Regions from separate parts of the Exiguobacterium sp. KKBO11 genome, predicted to be linked through region 1. Evidence: riboswitches for the same ligand, from Rfam matches in the RefSeq annotation. Region 1 holds a riboswitch; each other region holds the start of a gene.
What was found. A riboswitch is a leader RNA that binds a small molecule or an ion and turns the genes downstream of it on or off. The one in region 1 is predicted to bind thiamine pyrophosphate.

Region 1 (7,190 bases):
CAATGTGATGGACACCTTTCCCGCGTTGTTTTAAAAAACGTGCGATCGGACTATCCGGACTTGTTGGCGTTAACAACTCGATGTGCGCATCATCGAACTCGATGACCGCAATATTGGAAGCGACACCAGGCGCAGGATTCGAGTACTCTTTTGTTAAAGTTCCTCCAAGTACGTTTGTATAAAATGAAATGGCTTCCTGCATGTCGCGAACAGCAATTCCAGTGTGGTCTAATTTCATATGATATCCTCCTTCTATTCGCTTCAGTTTCCCAAAAACACTTCAAAGTTGCAACGATGAGTTACCTTCCAAATGTTTCTATTACATAGAAGAGGAAAGATTTATTTAAAATGAAATATCACTGAAATATTATGGAAGAGGAATGAATGCTATAATCAAAAACGTTCTTATAAAAAAGAAAAACTATTACAGAATTTAAATTTAACTCAAATACTCTACGATAAATCATAAAACATACACTACAGAAAAAGAGGGAATACTACATGAAAAAAACGTTCGCGTCGCTCATCGTTTCCGCACTGGTTCTTTCATCAGCACCTCATTTTGCAGCAGCTGACGATTTAAGTGAACAGAAAGCCAAAAACGAACAACAGCAACAAGACAATGCTAAAAAGCAAAAAAACTTAGAGTCTTCTGTTAATCAAGAAGGTCAAAAAATCTCTAAAACACAACAAGAAGTCAATCGACTAGACGAAGCTTTGAACGAAAAAATCTTTGCTGTCGAAACAAAAGATCGTCAAATCAAAGCAACAGAACGTGAAATCGTTGAACTTGGAAAAGAAATCGAGAAATATAAAGCGAAACTAAAACGCCAAGAAAAATTACTTGGTGATCGTCTTCGTGTCATGCAAGAGAATGATGGAAACTCGATTAAATGGGAGGAAGTCATCTTTGGCGCTAAAAACGTTGGTGACCTCGTAAGCCGTGTCATGGCAGGGAAATCCATTTCAAAACAAGATGATAAAATGATCACGGATTATCAAAATACGCAAAAGCAATTAGCGGATGCGCAACAAGAAGTAAAAGAAAAGAAAGCGCAGTTGGTCGTTGAGAAACAAGAATTAAAACGTCAACAAGCGGATCTTGAATCACAATTAAAAGAGCGGAACAAACGCTTAAAAGAACTACGTAAGAAAAAAGAAAAGTTCGAAACACAATTGATGGATGCAAAAGAAGTCCAACAAATTTTGATTGCGCAAGAAAAAGCGATTGCAGCTGAAAAAGCAGCGCGTGAACGTGAAGCTCGAATCGAAAAAGAACGTCAAGCTCAGGCTGCACGTGAAGCGAAAGCAAGAGCAGAGGCTGAAGCAGCGCAAGCAGCAGCACAAAAAGCAGCAGAAGAGCAAGCCGCTAAAGAAGCAGCAGCTCAGCAAGCAGCACAAGAGAAGGCAGCGCAGTCAGCAAAACCTTCTAGTTCGACGAAACAATCTGCACCAAAACCATCTACACCAGCACCAGCTGCACCTGCTCCAGCGCCGTCAGCTCCTGCGACACCTAAACCGTCACCATCATCAGGCGGACTCTTCATTCATCCAACTGCTGGTGCTGTGACACAAGGGTATGGTTCTGCAGGCGGAGAGAACGGTTATACGTTCCATAACGGGATTGACTTCGGTGGTCCAGTTGGCACGCCAATCGTGGCAGCTGCAACTGGTACAGTCATTACAGCATCAGGTGGCGGACCTTACGGAAATCACATCATGATCGCTCACCAATTGAACGGGAAGACCTATACGACAGTCTATGCACATATGAGTTCATTGAACGCTAGTGCAGGTCAACGTGTCAGCCAAGGTCAACAAATCGGTACACGTGGTAGCACAGGAAACTCAACAGGTCCACACTTACACTTCGAAATTCACGTTGGTGGATACAGCTACAGTGCAACAGGTCCAGCTAACTCAGTCAATCCAATGTCGATGTTTTAATCGTAAAGAATCGTTGCATATGCAACGGTTCTTTTTTTTGTCATTTTCAAAAAACAAATCATATATTACAAAAAACCGTTTTCATTTGAAATGTAAATGAAATTTTTTTGAAACGATTACGGTGCTATAATCTATTTCAGATATGAGAGAAACTTGAATACTATAATAAAATATGAAAAAAATATAAGTGAGGAAAACGATATATGCTAAAAAAACTAATTTCTACCATTGTTTTAGGAGCATTACTTATAACAGGAACGCAACCGATCGCAGCAGCGACCATTAAAGAAAAAAAGGCTGAAAATGCCGCTGAACAACGTAAACTTGAAAAAGCGATCAAAAAACAAGAAGCTAAAATCTCAAAAGAGCAACGTCAAATCAATCAAATTGACGCAGCAATCAACGAAAAGATTTTCCAAGTCTCTGAAAAAAATAAACAAATCGAACAGTTGAACGTTCGAATCGATGAGTTAAAGGCAGACATCGTCCGTTACGAAGAAATGTTACAGAAACAGGAAGAACTACTCGGTGATCGTTTGCGTGTTTTCCAAGAGAACGATGGAAACTCGATTAAATGGGAAGAAGTCATTTTTGGATCGAAGGATTTAGGTGATTTATTCAGCCGTGTCATGGCGGGGAAAAAAATCGCTGAGCAAGACGATAAAATGATTTCGGATTACATCGCAACGCAACAAAAATTAGCAGAAGCAAAACAAGCGCTCGTTGAGAAAAAAGCGGAGCAAATGCAAGAAAAGAAAGTATTGCTTGAACAAAAGAAAGCGTTAAAGCTTCAAATGAAAGAACGTAGTGCCACGCTGAAGAAATTACGAAAAGGGAAGACCAAGTTCACGACAGAACTGTTAGACGCAAAAGAACTTCAAGCGACTCTCGAAGCGCAAGAACGTGCAATTGCGGCAGCGAAGGCAGCCGCTAAAGCAGCGGCTGAAAAAGCAGCAGCGGAGAAAGCGGCAGCCGAAAAAGCCGCTAAAGCGAATGCTCAAACAGCAAAACAAGTAGGTAAGAGTTCGGAGTCAACTGATTCTGTTGCCCCGCCCGTTGTTTCGAGTGGAGGGAAATTCGTTCGACCATCTTCTGGTGGAGTGTCGCAAGGATTCGGACCAGCAAGCGGCGCGAACGGTTATACGTTCCACAACGGTGTTGATTTCAGTGGTTCGGTCGGGTCTCCAATCGTCGCTGCAGCAGCTGGAACGGTCATTACAGCATCAGGTGGTGGACCTTACGGCAATCATGTCATGATTTCTCACTTCCTCGATGGACAAGTGTACACGACTGTCTACGCACATATGAGTTCATTATCGGTTCGTGCAGGACAAACGGTCTCTCAAGGTCAACAAGTCGGGACACTTGGTAGTACAGGGAATTCAACAGGACCACACTTACATTTCGAACTACATGTCGGAGGCTATCAATACAGTGCCTCTTCTCCTCTGAATGCAGTCAATCCATTGGCATATCTGTAATCAAAACGGGCTTCGGCTCGTTTTTTTTTCTTCTCTATGCTACAGTAAAGGCGAAACGAATACTTGAGCAACTAGGGGAGCTGGAGGAATCCGGCTGAGAGGAAAACCAATCTGTTTTCGACCCTATTACCTGAACTGGATAATACCAGCGTAGGAAAGTTGAGCCGAACGGATACCGGAATGCGTGTATAACGCTTTCGTATAGCGTCGACTGCTTTTTTACAGCGGTCGACGCTTTTTTTGTCGGTCACGACTCCCTTACATTGCTCGATGGGAAGGTGAAAAGAACATGAAACATGTACTGACGATTGCGGGATCCGACTCCGGTGGTGGGGCTGGGATTCAAGCAGATTTAAAAACATTTTCGGCTTTAGGCGTTTATGGAATGAGCGTCCTGACAGCCGTCACGGCGCAAAATACGTTGGGTGTTCAAGCGGTGGAAGAGTTATCCCCAGAAATCGTAGATGCCCAGTTAACGTCGATTTTTTCAGACATTCGTGTCGATGCGATTAAAATTGGAATGGTCTCGAATGCGCATACGATTCGTGTCATTGCTACACATCTCCGCAAACAGACAGTTCCGATCATATTAGATCCCGTCATGGTCGCTAAAGGTGGTCATGCCCTATTGCGGACGGAAGCTGAACAAGCATTGATTTCAGAACTTCTACCGCTTGCGACACTCGTCACACCGAATTTACCGGAAGCGGAGCGTTTAACAGGACGATCAGTGACCAATCTAGATGAAATGCGATTGGCGATGCATCAATTGGCTACACAGACAGGGGCAGTATTACTAAAAGGTGGACATCTCTCAGGAGCTGCGACGGATTTGTTGTTTGATGGGGAAGTGGAACACCGCTTCACATCGGAACGGTTAGACAATCAACATACTCATGGAACTGGTTGTACCTTATCTGCGGCGATTGCGGCGCGGATGGCGCTTGGAGAAGATTTAACAGATAGCGTAAGACAGGCAAAGAGCTATGTCACGGAGGCAATTCGTCATGGATTTGCTCTCGGACAAGGTATTGGACCGACACATCATTTTCACTCACTTTGGAGGGATACACATGTTTACGACCATTCTTGAACACAAACCACTCATTCACCATCTGACGAACACGGTTACGATCAACGACTGCGCGAACGTCACACTCGCTGTTGGAGCATCACCCGTTATGGCGGAAGACATTCGTGAAGTAGAAGAGATGATTAGACTCGCGCAAGCTCTTGTCTTAAACATTGGTACGATCGATGCAGACATGCAAGCAGCTCAACGACTCGCAGCACGTGAAGCGGGACGTTTGAATGTCCCGATCGTTCTTGATCCAGTTGGAGCAGGGGCAACGGCATTACGTACTGCCTTTTCTAAAGAACTCATTGATCTCGGGTGTACGGTCATTAAAGGAAATGCTTCTGAAATCAAGACGTTACTTGGGGAAGATGGGCGAACTAAGGGAGTCGATGCTGCGGGAGATGCAATGATGGATCGAGAAAGTATTCGTGCATTCGCTCGCAAACACCAATCTGTCCTCGTCGTGACAGGTCCGAACGACTACATCACAGATGGAACGCGCGAAATGGAATTACATGTAGGAACACCACGTCTGGGAGACATCACGGGTACAGGCTGCATGACGGCCTCCTTGATTGCGAGCTTCCTCGGTGCAGGATATACGGCATTTGAGGCGGCTGTCCACGGGACATTCGTCATGGGAAAAGCAGGAGAACAAGCAGCCTCCGCGCAAGGTCTTGGTGATTTTAAACGAGAGTTGTTCAATGCCATCAGCCTCATGACGGTGCAAGATCTGGTGGAGGTGACAGAACGTGTCAATTAATTACTCCATCTATGCAGTGACGGATCGTCGGTACCATCCTGGAGTCGCGATCGAGACGGTCGTTGAGGAAGCCATTTTAGGTGGTACAACGATCGTGCAATTACGGGAAAAAACAGCGCAAGGAAAGGAATTCTTCGATCAGGCAGTTCGGTTGAAAGCACTCACGGATCGACACGACATTCCTTTGATCATCAATGATCGGATTGATATCGCGTTACTCGTCGGAGCTGGTTTGCATATCGGACAAGAAGACATTCCTTTAACCGCAGCACGTCGCCTTTTACCAGATGCCGTGATTGGTGTGTCGGTAGCAACCGTTGCACAAGCGATTGAAGCAGAACGAGACGGAGCATCTTATTTAGGCGTAGGCTCTCTATTTGCGACGTCATCCAAAGCGGACGCTAATTCCATGTCGCATACGATGCTTCAGGCGATTCGGGAAGCTGTACGATTACCTCTAATCGGTATTGGTGGAATCACAGCAACGAATGTCTCCTCTCTGCCCATCCCGTTGGAAGGGTATGCCGTCATCTCAGAAATTTTCGCTAAAGAAGATCGGCAACTCGCTGCGCAGCAAATGACAGATGCTGTGCGTGAATGGCATCAATCACTTCAGAACAGGGTATAATCCGTTCAGAGGTGATTGTATTGAAATGGCAGACAATCCGTTTTCGCGGCTATTGGATTCGATATCGGTTAGAACCACAAATCATTCGAGTCGATAATCAGGGGATCTACCATCTAGGAAAAGTCTTATTTCCACATCCTAATCGTATATCTTATGAGATGGCCCTTTTATTGAAAGAAAAGTATGAAAGACGCTACAAACGTCCGTTGTATATTAAAACGAGCTCGATTGCGACGGAAATTTGGGGACATACTCATTTAGATATTTATTACCGGGCACTTCTTCGTCTACCGATTCCGACTCGGCTTCGTCAACGTTATACGAACCGATTAGAAAGCACGAAAATCATTGACATCGGCGTACGCGCTGTCGATCAAAATCGAATTGTCTGGGATATCGGAGATTACGTAGGAGGATGGTTCGTGTTTTGGCTCATTCGCAGACGAATGCGCTGAACTTGCAATGTCCCGTTTCTCATGGTGCAATATAAGTAGAAACGAGGTGACGGACATGGACATTCCCCGTTGTGAAACGATTGCGATTGATGAACAACGTGCGTCTGAAATCGGACATATCGTTGATACGATTCCGACGCTTGAAATCGGAAAGCTATTTAAGATTCTTTCGGATGCGACACGACTGCGAATCGTTTATGCGCTGACGATCGAAGAAGAACTATGCGTTTGTGATGTCTCGGCCTCTGTCGACTGTTCGATCGCGACAGCGTCGCATCATCTTCGATCTTTGTTGAAACAAGGACTCGTCAAGTTTCGAAAAGACGGTAAAGTCGTCTATTATTCCTTGGATGACCATCATGTGTCATCGCTTGTACATATGGCGATGGAACATGTACAAGAGGGAAAAGCAATGCCTGAATGAGTCTTTAGAATAAACGAAAAGCGCAGCTTTAGCTGCGCTTTTCGTTTATTCTAAAGACGATTGTTCTGATCCTTTTGGAGCGAAGTGGTGGAAGAAAAAGACCGTGGCACTAATCAATAAAAAGGACAGGATGGAGAGAGCGAGACACATCCATTTATATGTAGCGATTAAAGTATCTGATTGTTGTAATTTGGCTTGAAGCGTTTTATACAAATCATCTTTCACACGGGATAAGTCTTCGAGAATCGTTTGAGTCGTCTGAGTCGATTGTCTAGCAAGACGTTTTGCGGCTGTTGGACTTTGACGTTCATAGACGACAAACACGCGTTCAATTTCAGACTCCCAGACATTGTTGCGGCGAAGGAGATCCTTAATCGTCCCTGGAGTAGTCGACGATTGGTTCAGACTATTGCG
Region 2 (7,190 bases), on a different contig from region 1:
TTGAGAGCGATGCCGCTCAAGAGGAGGATCGCTGTCATATTGATTAATGTCATGCCTGCCATGAAGAGATCGGCAAAACTCCATACCATACCGAGGCTGAGAACAGATCCGATGAAGACGAAGCCCATTGTCGCAATCCGGAAACCGAAGACGGCTGCTGGACTTTGTTTGATGAACTCGATGTTCGTCTCACCGTAGTAGTAACTACCAACGATCGAACTAAAAGCAAACAAGAAGACGCTGAGTGCGATGAATGGTGGGGCAATTGCACCAAATTCTTCGGAGAGCGCGTTTTGCAACATGCCGATTCCTTCGCCATTTCCAGCAGCATAACTATCACTGAGGAGAATAATCGTTGCTGTCGCTGTACAGACGATCAACGTATCAAGGAATACACCAAGTGTTTGTAAGAAACCTTGTTTTGCTGGGTGAGAGACTTCAGCCGCCGCCGCAGCGTTCGGAGCAGACCCCATTCCCGCTTCGTTTGAGAACAATCCGCGTTTGACACCGAGTGAGATTGCAGCACCGACCGAGCCACCGAATGCTTGCTCGATTCCGAAGGCACTTTTGAAAATCATTGCGAACACACCAGGAAGTTCCGTCAGGTTCGTAACGACGACATAAAGAGCAGCAATCAAGTAGAGACCTGCCATGATAGGAACGATGATTGCAGAGAACTTCGCGACACGGTGGACACCACCAAAGATGACGAGTCCCGTCAAGACGACGAGTGCTGCGCCGACGACAGCTGTGTTGATACCGAACGCATTGTCAAAGGCAGCGGCAATCGTGTTTGATTGAACGGAGTTGAAGATAAGGCCGAACGTCACAGCAATCAAGATTGCAAAGACGATTCCGAGAGCTCGGTTCTTCAAGCCTTTTTCGATGTAGTAGGCAGGACCACCACGGTATGCGTTCGATTTCGTATCGCGTACTTTATAGACTTGAGCCAGTGTACTTTCGATGAGAGCCGTCGCGCCCCCTAAGAGAGCGACCATCCACATCCAGAAGACGGCACCTGGTCCGCCGAGTGTGACGGCAATCGTGACACCGGCAAGGTTACCCGTACCGATCCGTGTCGCCGCACCGATGAAGAATGACTGGAGAGAAGTGATGCTTTCTCCTTTATCGTCTGTTGTTTGTTCACTTTTATCGAGCGTGACGCGGAACATCTCTTTTAAGTAAGTGAATTGGATGAAGCCAGTTCGGATCGTGAAGTAGATCCCGCCGCCGATCAATACGGCGATTAATACATACGACCATAAAATGTTGTTGGCGTAATCGACACTTCCTTGAATGACTTGCTGAATGGCGTTCATGATGGTGTATTCCTCCCAAAGAATAATAAAAGCTATACGCTAAATTATACGAATTTTCAGATAATAAGCAACAACAAAATAAAATAAAATTTTAAAACTTAATAAAGTTAGCTAAATGTTAGGAGTTAAAAACATTGTAGGTGAACGAAAAAACTGCCACTCTCGGTATCGAGAGTGACAGGCAAGTAAAGCTAAATCATCCAAACTGTAGCAATTGTTCGTATAGGTCATCGAGTTGCTGTTGGATGCTTTTAGAAACGGTATCGGTCGGTTTTTCACGTTTTGCTAATTTCTGTTCAAGCCGCTCGATCTGCACTTCTAACTCATGTTGTGACAAGCGTTTTGGTTTTTGAGGGGTTACGTGGAGTGAGGAAGACGTAGCGAACTCAGTACGCTTCTGTTGAGCATACGTATACGTACCATGATAACGCGTCAGACCATTTTCGAGCCACAGGATCTGCGGAAAAAGCCGATTTAAGAAATAGCGGTCGTGTGAGACGGCAATCAATGTACCAGAAAAATTCTCGAGTGCTTCTTCGAGTGTCTCTCTTGATTCAATATCGAGATGGTTCGTCGGCTCGTCGAGAATTAATACATTGACCGACGAATGAACGAGGACGGCGAGTTGCAATCGCACACGTTCGCCTCCGCTCAGTGACAAAATGGACCGAAAGACAGTTGGTCCAAAGAACAGGAACCGGGCTAGGATATGGCGGGCTTCCGCTTCTGGAACGGCAATCCGGTCTCTAAACCAGTCGATTAACCGCGCGTCCTCCTCGAAATGGGCATGCTGGGACAGGCAACCGATCCGATTCGATGGTCCACGCGTGAGTGTGCCTGCCTCTGGTGATAATTCGTCAAGCAGCAGTGAGAGCAACGTCGATTTCCCACTCCCATTCGTTCCGACGATCGCGATCCGATCCTGTGCCATGATCTCGAACGAGACGTCATCAAAAATGTGGCGAATTCCGTAAGCAAACGAGAGTTCTTCAGCGCGAAAGACGACTTGGCTCGTGTGATCAGTGGAAGAGAAGGAGACATCAGCGGTTTTGGCTTCGAGTTGTGGTCGTTTAATCCGTTCGATCCGCTCGAGTGCTCGTTCCATTGATTTTGCTTTACGGAATAATTTCTCACTCGGTGGAGACGCTTCGTTTGCCCATTGCCGGAGTCGACGAATCGCTTCCTTCATTTTCTTTATTTTTTTCTGTTGCTCTTGGTAGGCGTGGAACTGTTCCATCAAGCGACGTTCTCGTTCGACGACGAACGCGCTGTAATTCCCTATATAGGTTGTCAGTTCACCGTCCTCGAGTTCAACGATCGAGGTGACGACGGCGTCTAAGAAGACCCGGTCGTGAGAGACGAGCAGGATGGTTCCTGTGTAGTCCCGTAAGAACTGCTCTAGCCATTCCACGGCAGCTAAATCAAGATGGTTCGTCGGTTCGTCAAGAATGAGCAGATTTGGCTCCATGAGTAACATGCGACCGAGACAAATCTTCGTCTGTTCACCACCGCTCAACTGGTGGAAAGGACGAGTGAGTAACGGACGAAGGTGTAACCCGTTCACCATGCGCTCGATTTTCGAGTCGAGTAGATAGCCATCCTTTTGTTCGAACGCATTCGTCGCTTCCGCATATCGTGCGAGTAACGCATCCAGATTCTCTGGTGCTGTCGCCATCATTTGCTCCAACTGTTGCATTCGAGAACGGATCGCGAGGATGTCTTCAAACGCTGTCCAAAGGACGTCGAGTCCGGTCATCGTCTCACTATATACAGGAAGTTGTTCCAAATAGCCGATCGTCAAACCGCTCTTTTGATAGATGACACCACCGTCCGGTTGCTCAAGGCGAGCGAGCAAGCGGAGTAATGTCGTCTTGCCACTCCCGTTTCGTCCAATTAGACCGACACGGTCGTGTTCGTTTAAGAAGAGGGAAACATCCGTTAAGATCGTTTCGCCTCCGAATTGTTTGGTTAGGTGTTGAATGTCGCAAATCATCATAATCAATTGATCCTTTCGCGCGCATCAAAAAAAGGAGAGCGCAAATAGCACTCTCCATCATGTGTGAAAGATGCGCTTTGCTGTATTTTTCAATCATGAAGTTCTAAAAAAGGGCAGACGGGTGCCTTAGAACGCCATTCCATGAAAAATCGCGCGCAACAGATACAATTGTTCCATCAACCAGTGTTTGCACGCGGCAAAGTCCATCTTTTCACACCACCTTTCGTTTCAGATATCTCTAGTTTACTATTTTTTTGTCAGTTACGGAAGTCTGAATTATTTGAACACGCCAGCGATTGAACTGAAGAAGTCACTGAGTCCATCGAATAATTTAGCGAAGAAACCTTTCGTTTCTTCTGATGTTGCGAACGCGTGGATGTCTTGCCCCGCATTTTTCAAACCACTCTCGATTTGTCCCCAGTTGATGTTCGCTTGCTCCATTTGATTGAATAGATTCGTCAACCGGTCCATTTGTGCGTCAGACAACTGGATATTGTTGTTTTGAATGACTTGGACGATCAGGTTTTCGATCTCGACTTTGGTTTCCGGTTTTTGATTGGCGATCTCAGCCTTGATCTCATTCATTAAGTCAGCGACTTTATCCGTGCCGACCGTTTTTCCGACGTCTGATGTGACCGATAATTCTTGCTGTGCTAAATCCTTGCGTTCGTCACTTAACTTAATTCCAGTCTCAGCGGAAGTTTGATCGTACGCTTTCATGATTCCTGTCAGTGCCGATGTCCCGGTCACCTTGTAGGGAGAAGTGATCGTGATATCGGCATCTTTGACACCCGCTGTGACGAGAGCGTTGAGATACATATCCTTTGTCACCCATGTGATGTTCTCCGTCGAGACGGAAAGTCCATCACCTTTTTCCGTCAGTTCGATCTTAGCCGACGAATACATGTTGCCACCTTTTTGCGACTGTGGAATGTTTTTCCCGAGATATTTTTCTTCGTCAGCAGAAGTGGCGATGATCGGTGTGATGCCTTCCGGTGCATTGAGACGGGAAAGCACCCATGCTTTATCCTTTGCGCCGAGCGACTCCCCGAGTGTGACGATCGTCTTATCGACGACTTGTTCGGCAGATGCGGCTGTCGGGAGTAATAGAGCAGAAGCGATAACGGCTGACGCCATGATTTTTGTTGGTGTATGCATAATGAAATCCTCCAATTGTAAGTAACAGAATGAATTATAGTATCAGGTACTAAAGTTAGTGTACGAGAACGAAAGAAGTTCGGAATCGGTCTGTAGATGGAGACGGCATCCGTCTTCTGACACTCCATAGTATAGCGAAAAGAGGACAACTTGACTTCCATTTTCAGCATGCTATAGTGGATGGGAATCGAATAATGACCACTAGGGGAGTCGGTAGACCGACTGAGACGAACGAAGACGTTCGGACCCTTTGAACCTGATTAAGTTCGTACTTACGGAGGGAAGTGGCGTCAAGTCTTGTTCTTCTTGCGCCATGCCCGTGTGTTTCGGGGTGGTGTTTTTTCGTTTCATACTAAACGAGGAGGATGAGATCATGACATTCACACAAGAAATCAAACAAGCGGCACAAGCGTATTGGGATAGTAGTTTTACGCACCCATTCGTACAAGGAATCGGGGAGGGGACGTTACCGCTCTCGAAATTTCGGCATTACGTCATGCAGGATGCCTATTACTTAAAACACTTTGCGAAGATTCAAGCGAAGGCAGCGTCAAAAGCAGACGACTTCGCGACGATCGCGACACTTGCCGAGCATGCTACTTCGACTTACGAGGCAGAGTTGAGCTTACATCAATCATTTTTTGAGCCGCTCGGTATTACGGAAGCAGATCTTGAAGCATTTGAACCGGCACCGACAACATATGCGTATGTCTCCCACATGCATCATGCGAGTGAAGGAACGCTCGGTGAGACGATTGCTGCCATCTTGCCATGTTACTGGTTGTATTATGAAGTCGGACAGCAATTACTGACGTGTACTCCGGAAGAAAAAATCTATCAGCAATGGATCGACACGTACAGCTCGGAATGGTTTGAAAAGGTCGTCTTTGAACAGATTGCACGGCTTGATGCACTGGCGGAACAAGCGAGCCCGACGGAACGCGAGCGGATGAAACGTCATTTCGTGACAAGTTGTTACTATGAGTTACTCTTCTGGCACATGGGGTGGACGGAAGAGACGTTCACGTCGGTCTACGAAAAGATTCCAGCACGCCCGGTATCTTCTTAAACCAGTAGATGGTAGAATTAGGAATACCATCTGGTGAAAGTAGGGATTGGAATGGAAATCATCGTGATCGCACTTGTGATTCTCGCGGCATATGTCGTGCAACAGGTGCTCGGAAAAGTGAAAGTGAGATTTGTTGGGTACATCATTCCCATATTGATGGTGGTGTACGGCACATATGCTACGATTCAGAATTTTCAGGTGTTGCTTCAGTTCGGTTTTACAATGGGGAGTTCCATCGCGACTATCCTAGTCGTCATCCTCTATGTTTCGTTGACTTATTCACTTCATCGTGTCTACAAGCGTTCGAAAGAAGAAGCCGAATATCCGTATCAATCGTTAAAAGACCGAGGCATCCTGTAAAGGAGCTTCGGTCTTTTGGTGTATCACGTCATCATTTTTTCCAGTTTTTAAAGCCGTCACCGAATTCGAGATGCAGTTGATCGGTAAAGACACCGTTCTGAAAGACCGGCACATCAACCGGTAAAGTGCCTTGCGGTTTGAACGTTCCGAAGATCGCTCGGATACCTGCAGGCAGGTTCGGTCCCGCTGATTTTAGATTGCCTGCTTCGGAGTCTGGACCGTTTGGATCGCCTTTGAAGCCATAGACGAGGACGTGTGCCGGTGCGTCCGGTTGAACGGCGACATCGTATGGGTTACGGAGACTGAGCAGGACGGATGGTGTATCCGTTTGTTTCGCATAGCGGAAGATCGAAGCCGGAATCGCTTGTTCTGGTGCAGTAGGTAGTAGTTTAGCACTCGTGTTGACGTTGGAACCGACGATGATGTAATCTGCTGCATCGAGTTGCGCCCGTAATGTCGGGTTTTGGTCGAGCGGTAGCGTAGTAGCCGAGTAATTCGCTGTCGTCACGTGCCAGTTCCGATTCTTCGGTAGGGAAGCGATCGTTTTTTTCATGCTGTCCGTTTGATCCGCCGCAGGAGCGATCACAAGAACATTTGCGTTCTTTTTCGGTTTGAATGGTAAGGTCCGCTGATCATTTTTCACGAGTGTGACCGCGGCTTCCGTCATCGCACGTTCTTTTGCTTTATGCTCGGGACTACCGACGATTTGGTTCGATTGCGCGATTTTTTCAGCTAGGGATGTCGTGTCAGTCGTACCGTTCCAAATTCCGCGTTCTGCTTTCAGTGTCAGAATCCGCTCAACCGATTGATCGATCCGTTCCTCTGAGAGGCGACCATCTTTGACTGCTGCGATCACATCCTTGAAAATCTGATCGAGCTTTGTGACATCTTGCTCGGAACGAAGGATCGTCGGCATGAGCGCGATGTCGACTCCAGCGTCAAACGTCTTTAAGACGGCTTCTGATTCCGTGAAGTTGTCGGCGATCGCCTGCATGTTCAACGCGTCTGTGATGACGATGCCATCGTAGCCAAGTTTTTCGCGCAGTACGCCCGTGATGACATCATCCGATAACGTCGCAGGTAAAGGGAAGGTACCATTTGTCGACGTGACGACTTCAGGTTCGATTTGCGGCATCCCGATGTGTCCTGTCATGATCATATCGATGTCTTCAGCAATAGCTCGCTTGAACGGTACGAGCTCGACTTGTTCTAGCTCCTGCAGGGATCGGTCAACGACCGGTAATCCATAGTGGGAATCGGTCGCCGTATCGCCGTGACCCGGGAAGTG
Region 3 (7,190 bases), on a different contig from region 1:
TCACTCGACGAACATGTTGCAGCCATCGAACAAAAGCTCGCAACGGATGGGCACTCGGCCCGTTATCTCGGTGACCGTCGCTTTGAAGTCGATGGCAAACCCTATCTGTTCCTCGAGCGGACGGTCTCAGTCGGTGGGACCCCGACACAACAGACAATTCTTGAGCAACAAAAAAAATAACTCTCCCACGTGCGGGAGAGTTTTTTCGTTAGACCGGAATCCGGTCCAGGGGATGCGGTTGCTGTGACGAACGATACCAGCGGATGATCCAGTGATCGATGCCAATTTGATACGCAAAGCGTCCTGCAGCCAGTAAGGCAATTGACGCTGCTAAGAACACTGGGTTCAAGGCAATCGTCCCAGCGAGTAAGTAATTGAGATTCATGATGCTTCCGACAACGAGTGCAGGAACTGTCAACAGACTAAGAATCAACAGGATCCCGACGACGAGTTCCGCGAACGGAATCAAGGCGTTGATCAGCCCGACGTTCGGTAAGGCGAGTTGTTCGATCCACGTCGCATACCAGGAACTGACGAGTGCTTCTTCGCCCGTTGACTTCGCGAGCGCTCCTTCGAGAAACGGTTTTGCATCGAAGCCATTGATGTACTTACCGATTCCAGCGATGAACCACTGGATTCCGAGCCAGAGTCGGATGACCGTCAATAGACCGAGACCGATGATGTGTAATGCTTTCACTTTCAGACACTCCTCTACTACAACATAGTCCCCATCATACTGAAAAATCATCAGCGAGATGGGGACTATCATCATAACGTCATCGAACCGTCATCGACCTGTTACAAAAAAGGGTAAGGTAACGGTTTCATGACCGTTGATCGAGGCGATGACTGATTGCAGTTAATAAAGCAGCAACAAGCGCGACTAGTCCACCGACGAGTGCCGTGTTCATCATCGGACCGTTCGCATAGACGATGCCACCGAGTGCCGAACCAAAAGCAATCCCGACGTTACTCGCAACCGGCATCAATGAAGCGGCGAGTCCTTTTGCTTCCGGGTTGAACTTTTCAGCGAGGTCAATCAAGTAGATTTGTGTCGAAGTCGTTAGTAAAATCGACATCAACGACATCAAGGCGATGTTGAACAGACCAAGCGGAAGGGATGCTGTCGTGAAGTATAACGCAGCAAGGACGATTGCTTGTACGACGAAGACAAACCGTAAGCGTCCCATCGGATTTTTACTGGCGATTTTACCGGCAAGGATGTTACTAAAGATCGAGACGACGCCGTAAGCGAGCAAGATCGGACTGATCCACGTCTTCGCAATCCCGAGTTCCGTTTGCAGAATCGGTACAAGGTACGTGTAGACGACGTAGGTTGCCCCGAATCCGAACGATGGAATAAAGAAAGCGATCAGGATCCGTGGGTTGGCGAGCAGTCCAAGCTGCTCCTTGATTGAACCGGAACCCGTCGATTGTTGGACCGGAACGATCTTCCATACGGCGAGAAACGCGATCAATCCCATGACTGTTGTCAGCCAAAACGTGGCTTCGAATCCAGCGTGTTGACCGATGAACGTTCCAATCGGGACACCAAGGACGTTCGCAAGTGTAAAACCACCGAAAATGAACGAGACGGCGACACCACGTTTTGAGACAGGTACACCGTCACTGGCGACGACCATCGCGAGTGAAATCAAGACGCCGGTCAGGATCGCTGTCAGAATACGGGTGGCAAGCAATACTTCATAACTTGGGGCAAAACTACTGGCAAGATTCAATAAGACCCAGGCGAGTAAGAGACGTAGGATCAGACGACACCGTTCCAGGTGACCGGTCAGCGACATGACGATCGGTGTACCGATTGCAAAGGAGATGGCAAAGGCTGAAACGAGCGTACCAGCTGTTGCGATCGTGATATCAAGGGCTGAGGAGATTTCAGCGAGGATCCCGACGATGACGAATTCGCTTGTTCCGAGAACGAACGTCAGGAGCGACAACGTGGCGATCAAGAGCCAATCGCGTCGACTTAAACGAGTAGTAGGTGACATGGATAATTCCTCAATTCTAGCGCTTGCGCGCGAAACTATGAGTAACAGGATAGCATGAAACGATTTCGTCGGGTATCGCAAAGCGAGATTTCGGGAAAAGAACCATTATTCGAAATAGCGTGTGAATTTCCAGGAGTACTGTTTTTTGCGTATACTACAGAAGAAGACTACTTATAAAGGAGTGGAAACGATGCAAGCGACAGTGACATGGAACAAACAGATGGGGTTTAGTGGACAGACGGAATCAGGGCATCACCTGGCGATGGATGCAGCACCCGAAAACGGGGGTGAAAACCAAGCGCCACGACCGACTGAACTCTTGCTACATGCCGTTGCCGGCTGTACAGGAATTGATATCGTCTCGATTTTAGAGAAGATGCGCTTGACGATCACCCATTTCGAAATGGATATCGAAGGAGAACGGGCAGAGGACCATCCGCGGCGTTTTACGTCGATCTCGATTCATTACCGGCTCGAAGGTGATCTCCCGGAAGATAAGGTCCGTCGCGCCATCTCGTTATCAAAGGATAAATATTGTTCGGTCTCGCAATCCCTGAACGCTGAGATTTCCGTTTATTATTCGATCAATGGTGTGCGAAGCGAGGATCCTTTGTGAAGAAAACCGTACTGATCGGTTGTCTGTTGCTTGCAGGGTGTGCGCAGGAGACGACGGAACCAACGAAACCATCACAACCGGAAACGAAGCAACCGACAGAAGAAAAGAAACCGAAACCTGAACCAACGAAAGAGGAACGACAACAAGCACGATTAAAGCAGCAACTTAAAGCGATGTCGACGTCCGAGAAGATCGATCAACTGCTCTATATCGGAGTCGCCGGCACGGAACTTTCAGCAGCTGACCGAAAATTATTACAGACGCATGCGATTGGCGGGGTCTTATTGCTCGGTGGAAACATCACGTCAGAAGAGCAACTCTTGACGTTCACGCGTGCGATTCAAGAGACGAACCAAAAACCGTATGCCTTCGTCGGGATTGATGAAGAAGGCGGACGCGTCAGCCGGGTACCGGATCAACGATTACGGTTACCGACGAGTCAACGGATAGCGCAAGGAGCAGATGAAGTGAAAATGGAAGACGTCGGACGTACGCTCGGACATTTGTCACGTTTTTATGGCTTCAAAATGGACTTCGCGCCGGTCCTTGACGTCAACAGTAATCCGAACAATCCGATCATCGGCGACCGTGCGTTAAGTGCTGATCCGAAGACCGTCGCGACGCTTGGTACGGCCCTGATGCACGGGATGCAGGAGACGGGAACGATTCCGGTCGTCAAACATTTTCCCGGTCACGGCAATACGAGTGTCGATTCCCATGTCGGGCTACCGAAAGTGACGGCATCAAAGGAAGAATTGAAGCGGACGGAACTGTTACCGTTTAAAGAAGCGATTCAAGAGGGCGCCGAGATGGTGATGGTCGCCCATATTCTCTATCCCGCGTATGACGATACGAATCCGTCCTCGCTCTCAAAGCCGATCTTGACTGACCTCTTGCGTCAACAACTCGGATTCAACGGTGTCATCATCACAGATGATCTCGTCATGGGGGCGATCACGAAACAATATGGTCTCGCAGAAGCGGCACGTCAGTCGCTCGTCAATGGAGCTGATATGGCGATGTTTTCAGAGGCAGGTGCTTACACAAAGGTCCATGCTGAAGTGATGCAAGCCGTCAAAGAAAAAACGCTGACGCCGGAGATGCTCGATGCCAAAGTAATGCGCATCCTGAAGCTGAAGCAGACGTATGCCGACAGCCAAGAGCAACAGCGACCAACGAAATCGGAACTGATTCAGCAAGTGGAAGCGCTCAACTAGGACTAGCGAAGCAAAGCGACTCATGCTAGACTAATGGGGCAAGCCAATTAAACACGAAAAGACACTAGGGGAGTCTCCCAGCAGACTGAGACGGAAGTATCCGGACCCTTTGAACCTGATCTAGTTCGTACTAGCGGAGGGAAGTGGCTCGAAACCTTAGATATCCTTAGCGCTTCAGCGCATTTTCGGACCACTCCCTTCAACATCGGGAGTGGTCCTTTTTCGTATGGAAAGGAAGAACATGATGCGTTTACATCTGATTTCGACGGGATCCATTAATCCGCTTGACGAAATAAAGACCTTTCAATCGCTTCAACCTTATACGGATCAGCTGCATCTACGAGAACCGAACTTATCGGCGGCAGAATTACTTGATCTAATTGAAGCGCTCCTTGCGCATGGTTATTCGCCTGATCAGTTAACGGTTCATGATCGGGTCGACGTCGCCCATGTCGCCGGCATCGGTGTGCAGCTGACGCGCCGGTCCTTACGTGTCCGCGATGTGCGACGTCATTTTCCGAATCTCGTCATCGGGAAATCAGTCCATTCGCTAGCAGAGGCACTGGCAGCAGAAGCGGAAGGAGCCGACCGCCTGCTGTACGGTCATATTTATCCGACAGCGTCGAAGCCGGACGTGCCACCACGAGGGATTGACGCCTTGAAGCAAGTCGTCACCTTCACGACGAAACCAGTCATTGCAATTGGCGGGATTACACCAGAACGCATGCCTGAAATCGTAGCGACCGGTGTAACCGGAATCGCCGTCTTATCGGGTATTCTCGGTCATTCGGATCCGCTCGCCGCCGTCAAGCATTATCAGGGGGTACGGGTATGACGAATCACATCATCATCGGCGGTGGAGTCATCGGTTTGACGCTTGCTTACGGTCTCGCCTTTCAGAATGAATCCGTCGTCGTCTTAGAACGCGGAGCAGGTGGACAAGGAACGAGTCGCGCGGCTGCCGGGATGCTTGCGACGGACATCGAGCTGAGAGCGGAATTACATGCACTTGCCGCACGAAGTCGTCGTCTGTATCCGTTGCTTGCACGTCGACTCGAGCGAGAGACTGGTATCGATTGTGGGTACCGGGAACAACCGTTTTTGTTGAAACGTAAAGGACGCGAGAATTTGTTTCCGGCGGTCGGTCAAATCGATCCACGACGACTGACGACTGCATTGATGTATGCCTTACACGCACGTGGCATATCGATTGAAGAACAGGTGGAAGTCACACGCATCGAAGAGAACGATGACTTCATTAGGATCGAATCGAATGCGGGAATCTGGACCGGACAAACAGTGACGGTCGCTGCCGGACGGGGTTCGCAAGCTTTGCTCGATACAGCCGGCATTTCGATCGCGACATATGGGGTCAAAGGGGAATGTCTCGCCGTCCGTCTCGCGGGTCAGCCGTTACGCTCGATCCTGTTTGACGACGCTGTCTACCTTGTGCCAAAAGCAGACGGTCGGATTTTGATCGGTGCGACCGAACTGCCGCACGACGAGACGGTCGGTGTCAGTGTCGCAGGGGTCACGTCATTGCTTCAAGCAGCAGAACGACTGTATCCACCGATTCGTGACGCGGTCATCGAAGAAGTCTGGTCCGGTGTACGACCACAAACGGCGTCCGGCTTGCCATATATCGGAGTCGCCGATTCATCCCGTCGGATCTTCCTAGCGACGGGGCATCATCGGCATGGCATATTACTCGCACCGGCGACAGCGGAAGTCTTGGTAAATACATTACGGTTGATTCAGAAGGAGGAAGTCCGATGAACATTACGATTAACGGCAATGACCACACGATCGAACAGATTAAAACAATTGAGGACATGCTCACGCAACTTGGCTTAGGGGAAAAGCTCGTCATCGTTGAACAGAATCGACAAATAATCGATCGCGTGGCATATGGTCAGACGGTCGTTCGGGACAATGACACATTTGAAATCGTTCATTTCGTAGGAGGAGGATAAATATGCTGAAAATTGGAGAAAAGACATTTGAATCACGCTTGTTACTCGGAACAGGGAAATATACGGATGCTACGGTACAGCAGAAAGCAATCGATGCGTCTGCTTCACAAATTTTGACATTCGCCGTCCGTCGGCTCGATATCTTCGACAAACAACAAGCGAATTTCTTGGAGTCGCTTGATTTAGCGAAGTACGATTTACTGCCGAACACGGCCGGTGCGAAGACGGCGGAGGAAGCTGTTCGGCTTGCGAAGCTTGCGCGGGCATCCGGTATGTGTGACATGGTCAAGGTTGAAGTGATCGGTTGCGACAAGACGTTACTACCTGATCCGATCGAGACGTTACGGGCTTCTGAAGAATTACTCAAAGAAGGTTTCATCGTCTTACCGTATACGTCGGACGATGTCGTCCTTGCACGGCGACTCGAGGAACTCGGTTGTCACGCCATCATGCCGGCAGCGTCACCGATCGGTTCCGGGCAAGGCATTCTCAATCCACTTCATCTACGATTCATCATCGAGCAGACGACGGTTCCTGTTATCGTCGACGCCGGGATCGGTTCACCGACCGACGTCGCCTATGCGATGGAACTGGGAGCGGATGGTGTCTTATTAAACTCCGCCGTTGCCCATGCTCAAGATCCGGTCAAGATGGCGCACGCAATGCGACTAGCTGTCGAAGCAGGTCGCTTCGGATACGAAGCGGGACGTATCGAGAAGAAACAGTATGCGGTCGCGAGTAGTCCAACGAGTGGATTGATTCGATGAACCGTTACTCACGGCAAACTCGATTTCAACCGATCGGGGAAGCGGGACAAGCACGCTTGGCATCAGCGAAGGTGCTGATCATCGGCATGGGAGCGCTCGGAACGGCATCGGCAGAGCAACTCGTCCGCGCCGGTGTCGGCGTCGTCCGAATCGTCGACCGCGACTATGTCGAGTGGAGTAATCTACAACGCCAACAGCTTTATACCGAGGACGATGCGCGTCACATCGTACCAAAAGCGATTGCCGCAAAAGCACGGCTTGAAGCGATTAATTCGACAGTGACGATCGAAGCGCATGTAGTAGACGTCGACCGGGCAGCGCTGACGTGGCTTCTCGATGATATCGATCTGATCATCGACGCAACGGACAACTTCGATATTCGCTTGCTGATGAACGACATGGCGTTGATGCGTTCGATTCCGTGGATTTACGGTGGATGCGTCGGCAGTTATGGGATCACGTTTACCGTCCGTCCCGGGGAGACGCCGTGTCTGCATTGTCTGCTCGATCAATTACCGCGGGATCAGGAGACGTGTGATACAGCGGGAATCATCGGACCAGCTGTACAGATGGTCGCTTCCTTACAGGTGACGGAAGCGTTGAAGTGG

Region 2: linked by a shared signal. The riboswitch ahead of tenA (thiaminase II) and the one ahead of thiD (bifunctional hydroxymethylpyrimidine kinase/phosphomethylpyrimidine kinase) in region 1 are both predicted to bind thiamine pyrophosphate.
Region 3: linked by a shared signal. The riboswitch ahead of AYO36_RS08345 (thiamine phosphate synthase) and the one ahead of thiD (bifunctional hydroxymethylpyrimidine kinase/phosphomethylpyrimidine kinase) in region 1 are both predicted to bind thiamine pyrophosphate.

Annotation. Positions count from the first base shown of each region.
Region 1 covers NZ_LUCU01000055.1:117,004-124,193, reverse strand. Annotated here, with positions in the region: gene mce (methylmalonyl-CoA epimerase) at 1-238, opposite strand, end outside; gene AYO36_RS14695 (murein hydrolase activator EnvC family protein) at 502-1,947, shown strand; gene AYO36_RS14690 (murein hydrolase activator EnvC family protein) at 2,151-3,428, shown strand; TPP riboswitch at 3,492-3,602, shown strand; gene thiD (bifunctional hydroxymethylpyrimidine kinase/phosphomethylpyrimidine kinase) at 3,718-4,521, shown strand; gene thiM (hydroxyethylthiazole kinase) at 4,502-5,269, shown strand; gene thiE (thiamine phosphate synthase) at 5,259-5,897, shown strand; gene AYO36_RS14670 (hypothetical protein) at 6,068-6,352, shown strand; gene AYO36_RS14665 (ArsR/SmtB family transcription factor) at 6,408-6,776, shown strand; gene AYO36_RS14660 (CHASE3 domain-containing protein) at 6,822-7,190, opposite strand, start outside.
Region 2 covers NZ_LUCU01000022.1:492,411-499,600, reverse strand. Annotated here, with positions in the region: gene AYO36_RS09580 (alanine/glycine:cation symporter family protein) at 1-1,319, opposite strand, end outside; gene abc-f (ribosomal protection-like ABC-F family protein) at 1,516-3,315, opposite strand; gene AYO36_RS09570 (DUF1002 domain-containing protein) at 3,592-4,473, opposite strand; TPP riboswitch at 4,667-4,773, shown strand; gene tenA (thiaminase II) at 4,847-5,542, shown strand; gene AYO36_RS09560 (hypothetical protein) at 5,594-5,902, shown strand; gene AYO36_RS09555 (glycoside hydrolase family 3 protein) at 5,934-7,190, opposite strand, start outside.
Region 3 covers NZ_LUCU01000022.1:246,153-253,342, reverse strand. Annotated here, with positions in the region: gene AYO36_RS08370 (hypothetical protein) at 1-180, shown strand, start outside; gene AYO36_RS08365 (DoxX family membrane protein) at 209-697, opposite strand; gene AYO36_RS08360 (MFS transporter) at 825-2,009, opposite strand; gene AYO36_RS08355 (OsmC family protein) at 2,200-2,625, shown strand; gene nagZ (beta-N-acetylhexosaminidase) at 2,622-3,842, shown strand; TPP riboswitch at 3,899-4,001, shown strand; gene AYO36_RS08345 (thiamine phosphate synthase) at 4,084-4,677, shown strand; gene AYO36_RS08340 (FAD-dependent oxidoreductase) at 4,674-5,618, shown strand; gene thiS (sulfur carrier protein ThiS) at 5,615-5,815, shown strand; gene AYO36_RS08330 (thiazole synthase) at 5,818-6,582, shown strand; gene AYO36_RS08325 (ThiF family adenylyltransferase) at 6,579-7,190, shown strand, end outside.